DNA from 2 places in the Candidatus Stoquefichus sp. SB1 genome. Region 2 is predicted to be linked to the other one. Evidence: a T-box and tRNA genes for the amino acid it is inferred to sense, from the RefSeq annotation. Region 2 holds a T-box; the other holds one or more tRNA genes.
The links. A T-box is a leader RNA that pairs with one kind of tRNA and senses whether it is charged. The one in region 2 lies ahead of serS (serine--tRNA ligase), so its partner is inferred to be a tRNA-Ser.
Positions count from the first base shown of each region.

Region 1: it has a tRNA-Ser gene. The T-box ahead of serS (serine--tRNA ligase) is inferred to sense a tRNA for this amino acid. The anticodon was not compared.

Region 1 is NZ_LN852693.1:12,410-14,790, reverse strand. It holds gene BN1865_RS01265 (HAD-IC family P-type ATPase) at 1-629, opposite strand, end outside; tRNA gene BN1865_RS01260 (tRNA-Ile) at 788-864, opposite strand; tRNA gene BN1865_RS01255 (tRNA-Met) at 905-981, opposite strand; tRNA gene BN1865_RS01250 (tRNA-Phe) at 1,009-1,084, opposite strand; tRNA gene BN1865_RS01245 (tRNA-Asp) at 1,090-1,166, opposite strand; tRNA gene BN1865_RS01240 (tRNA-Met) at 1,169-1,245, opposite strand; tRNA gene BN1865_RS01235 (tRNA-Ser) at 1,270-1,362, opposite strand; tRNA gene BN1865_RS01230 (tRNA-Ala) at 1,370-1,445, opposite strand; tRNA gene BN1865_RS01225 (tRNA-Pro) at 1,452-1,528, opposite strand; tRNA gene BN1865_RS01220 (tRNA-Arg) at 1,552-1,628, opposite strand; tRNA gene BN1865_RS01215 (tRNA-Leu) at 1,716-1,804, opposite strand; tRNA gene BN1865_RS01210 (tRNA-Cys) at 1,812-1,886, opposite strand; gene BN1865_RS18675 (ABC transporter substrate-binding protein) at 2,039-2,381, opposite strand, start outside.
Region 2 is NZ_LN852695.1:268,622-271,002, reverse strand. It holds gene serS (serine--tRNA ligase) at 89-1,366, opposite strand; T-box leader at 1,402-1,591, opposite strand; gene BN1865_RS09365 (DUF6017 domain-containing protein) at 2,060-2,381, shown strand, end outside.

The DNA of each region.
Region 1 (2,381 bases), on a different contig from region 2:
ATAGCATCTTTCATTTCTGAGGACGCTTTATTTTTGTGTTTAGCTTTATGAACAAGCTGAGTAGAATAATTATCATTACCCACTCTTAAAACACGCGCATATCCACTTCCGGCAACGACAAAACTTCCAGCCAATAGTTCATCATTTTCTTTCTTTTTTACTGGCTTCGATTCACCAGTCAGCATTGATTCATTGACTTCCATTCCTTGTGATGTCAACATACAGCAATCTGTTCCAATTTGATTACCACTCTCTAAAAAAACAATATCATCAATAACCAAATCTTCAATTGGTATCATCTGTTGTTGATGATCACGTATAACTTTAATCTTTTTAACAGTGACAACTGTCAATTGATCAATAATTTTTTTCACTTTTAGTTCCTGATAAATTCCAATCAAAGAATTCATAATAATAACACCCATAAATGTTAAGTTTGTCCAACGACCAGTTGATAAAATAATCGCTGCTAAAAACACATTTAATAAATTAAAGTATGTTATTGTATGTTCTAAAATAATCTGCTTCTTTGTCTTAGAAATATTATCATGTGATATATTCACTTGACCACGATCAATCCGTTCTTGAACTTGCAAGGAAGTTAAGCCCATTTCATTCATCTTATCCATTATTATCTCACCTACTCACACAATATATCACAGAGTTATGAATATTTTGTGTATATCATTTTCTTTTTTCTTTCATATTGTAACATATATTAAAAATCTTGAATATCTCTTTAAATACAAAAAAACGATATGAAAATTCATATCGTCAATAGTTTTATTGGTGGACCCTGAAGGACTCGAACCTTCGACCGATCGGTTATGAGCCGATAGCTCTAACCAACTGAGCTAAGGGTCCAAATAAAATAAAAAGTGGTATTCACCACTGATTCGCTAAATGGTAGCGGGGAAGGGATTCGAACCCCCGACCCACCGGGTATGAACCGATTGCTCTAGCCAACTGAGCTACCCCGCCATGTAGTGAATCGTTTATAAAAAATAATGGTGGTTCCGGCCGGAATCGAACCAGCGACACGAGGATTTTCAGTCCTCTGCTCTACCGACTGAGCTACGGAACCATAATTGGCGGTCTGGACGGGACTCGAACCCGCGACCTCCGCCGTGACAGGGCGGCATTCTAACCAACTGAACTACCAGACCAATGGTTGCGGGAGAAGGATTTGAACCAACGACCTTCGGGTTATGAGCCCGACGAGCTACCAGACTGCTCCATCCCGCGATATGAAATATATTTTTTTAAAAATGGCGGAGGTTGAGGGATTCGAACCCCCGCGGGACTTTCATCCCCTGTCGGTTTTCAAGACCGATCCCTTCAGCCGGACTTGGGTAAACCTCCGCAATAATGGTGGAGCTTAGCGGGATCGAACCGCTGACCTCCTGCGTGCAAAGCAGGCGCTCTCCCATCTGAGCTAAAGCCCCATTAACTGGTCGGGAAGACAGGATTTGAACCTGCGACCCCCTGGTCCCAAACCAGGTGCACTACCAAGCTGTGCTACTTCCCGAATATTCAATTACAATACTCAATTGGCGCGCTAGGCAGGAATCGAACCCACAACCTCTTGATCCGTAGTCAAGCACTCTATCCAGTTGAGCTACTAGCGCATTTCTTTAACAGCGCCATTCAATATTAACATAAACGCTGTAACTTTGCAACACTTTTTTACATTTTTTTAAAACTTTTTTTAAGAATGGTGCCCAGGGCCGGAGTCGAACCGGCACGGATTTTAAGGTCCGCAGGATTTTAAGTCCTGTGCGTCTACCAATTTCGCCACCTGGGCAACATGATGGAGGTTCCAGCCGGACTCGAACCGACGATGACAGAGTTGCAGTCTGTAGCCTTACCAACTTGGCTATGGAACCAGTTCTTTTCTCTTCTCACGTTGCTCAAATAGTATATAATATTTTGATATTGATTGCAATAGTTTTTTTGCTTTTTTTGGTAATTCTTTTTAATGAATTCAAAAAGAAAAGTTTTAATGAGGGTTTTTCTCATTAAAACTTTTTCATAAAATTTATTGTGCTTTGACTTTTGACCAATAATCACTATAAATTTCTTTTATATTTTGTGGCTGATAAGCAAATACTTCATCATTTTGTGACATTCGAATACCATATGCATTAATACCTTGAAAATCTCCTTCTGATGCTTCTTTAGCGGCAACAGTGTTAGAAGTCAAATAACCAACCTCCAATGTATTATTCAATGCATTCTCATCACTAATCATATAATTTATAAAATTCATAGCCATTTTTAAATCTTCACATTCTCGACTTACAACAAAACCATCAAACCATATGTTTGTTCCTTCATTTGGCATATAAAAGCCCATATCTGGATTTTCCAGCATAACAGCA
Region 2 (2,381 bases):
TCGAAAGATATTTTAACAGACGAATGTGTAAATCCTGTGAAAAATAAAGAAAAGATTTTCTAAAGAAAAAAATGGAGAAACCCCCATTTTAACTAATTTTTTCTTTGCCACCCATATAAGGACGTAAAACTTCAGGAATATGAATTGTTCCATCCTCATTATAGTTATTTTCAATAAAAGCAATTAATGCACGTGTACTTGCTAAAACAGTATTATTCAAAGTGGCTACATAATAAGTTCCTTGTTCACCTTTTGTACGAATACCTAAACGTCTTGCTTGAGCATCACCTAATGTTGAACAAGATCCAACTTCAAAATACTTTTGTTGACGAGGAGACCATGCTTCAACATCACAAGATTTTTCTTTTAAGTCTGCTAAATCCCCACTACAACATTCTAATGTTCTCACTGGAATCTCTAAACTTCTAAACAATTCAACAGTATAAGACCACATCTTATTATACCATTCCATTGCTTCTTCTGGTTTACATAAAACAACCATTTCTTGTTTTTCAAATTGATGAACTCTATAAATTCCTCTTTCTTCAATACCATGTGCACCCACTTCTTTTCTAAAACATGGTGAATAAGAAGTCATTGTAATTGGTAAATCTTCTTCTTTTACAATCTGATCTTTAAATTTACCAATCATACTATGTTCACTTGTTCCAATTAAATATAAATCTTCACCTTCAATTTTATACATCATTGCATCCATTTCTTCAAATGACATAACCCCAGTCACAACATCACTTCTAATCATAAATGGAGGAATACAATAAGTAAATCCTTTATCAATCATAAAATCTCTTGCATAAGAAATCATTGCAGAAGATAAACGTGCAATATCTCCCATTAAATAATAAAATCCATTTCCACTTGTTCTTCCACTTGCATCTTTATCTAAACCATTAAATTTAGCAATAATATCAGCATGATATGGAATTTCATAATCAGGAACAACTGGATCTCCATATTTTTGAATTTCTACATTTTCACTATCATCTTTACCTACAGGTACAGAATCATCAATAAAGTTAGGAATTTTCATCATAATTTCTTTTAATTTAGGTCCTAACTCTTCTTCTTTAACTTCCAATTCTTTTAAAAGATCAGCCATTTCACTAACTTTCTTCTTGTTTGCTTCTGCTAAGTCTTTTTTACCTTCACGCATAAATTGACCAATTTCTTTAGATAATTTATTACGCATAGCACGAAGTTCACTGGCTTTTGTTAAAGTTTCACGATACATTTTATCTAAATCAAAAGCTTCATCTACTAAATGTAAACGATCATGTTGAAATTTTTTCTTCATATTTTCTTTAACTGCTTCTGGATTTTCTCTTAATTTTGCTATATCAATCATTTTTCTCTCTCCTTTTTATATAATAAAAACACCATTCAAGGGACGAATATATCGTGGTGCCACCCTATTTCATATCAAAAGATATCTTTATATGAGATAACGGATCAGCCGGAAGTGATTAGCTTCTCTTGTTGGGAGATTTCAATAACATGCTATACTGATTTACACCACCCATCAGTTCTCTATCATATTATGTTATTTACTTATCCAACGCATCGATTTAACACATAGATTATAACACAGTTGGATTATAAAACAAAGTAGAAAAATAGCGATATATTCTAAAAAAAGATTAACTTTTATATTAAAATGGTTGATTATCTCAAAAAAGCCTTGATTTACGGGCATACAAGCAGGATTTCAAGCTGAATTTACTACCAATTTACTACTTTTGAGGGAAAGAGCCTTGATATGCCACCCGGAACCCTGCAAGCCCAAACACCAGCACACAGCATTGAGAAAGAATAAATGAAAACTGAATACGACGCAAATGCGGCGTTTCTCTATCCCATAACAGGGAGAACAGGAACGCCGCTTTTTTTATGCCCTCATGTTACGCAGTAGGGGCGAAAAGAGCCTTGCTATATGCGGCTTTGCGGGCGCGTTTTTAACGGGGACAGGGATTTATACCTAACCCCGGCAAAACGGCGTTCTATCGCGTAACAAATCCACAACCAAAGGAGTGATGAAGCTATGGCAGTTTTCCGAGTGGAGCGCAACAAGGGCTATACCGTTATGAGCAACCACCATTTACGCAACAAGGAGCTGACCTTAAAGGCAAAGGGGCTTTTATCGCAAATGCTGTCACTTCCCGAAGATTGGGACTACACCCTTGCAGGGCTGTCACAGATTAACCGGGAAAAGATAGACGCTATCCGGGAAGCAATAAAGGAACTGGAACGCGCCGGGTATATCGTCCGTTCACGGGAACGCGACGAAAAGGGACGCTTGCGCGGAGCTGATTATGTGATCTATGAGCAGCCGCATACAGAACCTACGCCGGATTTACCTACAT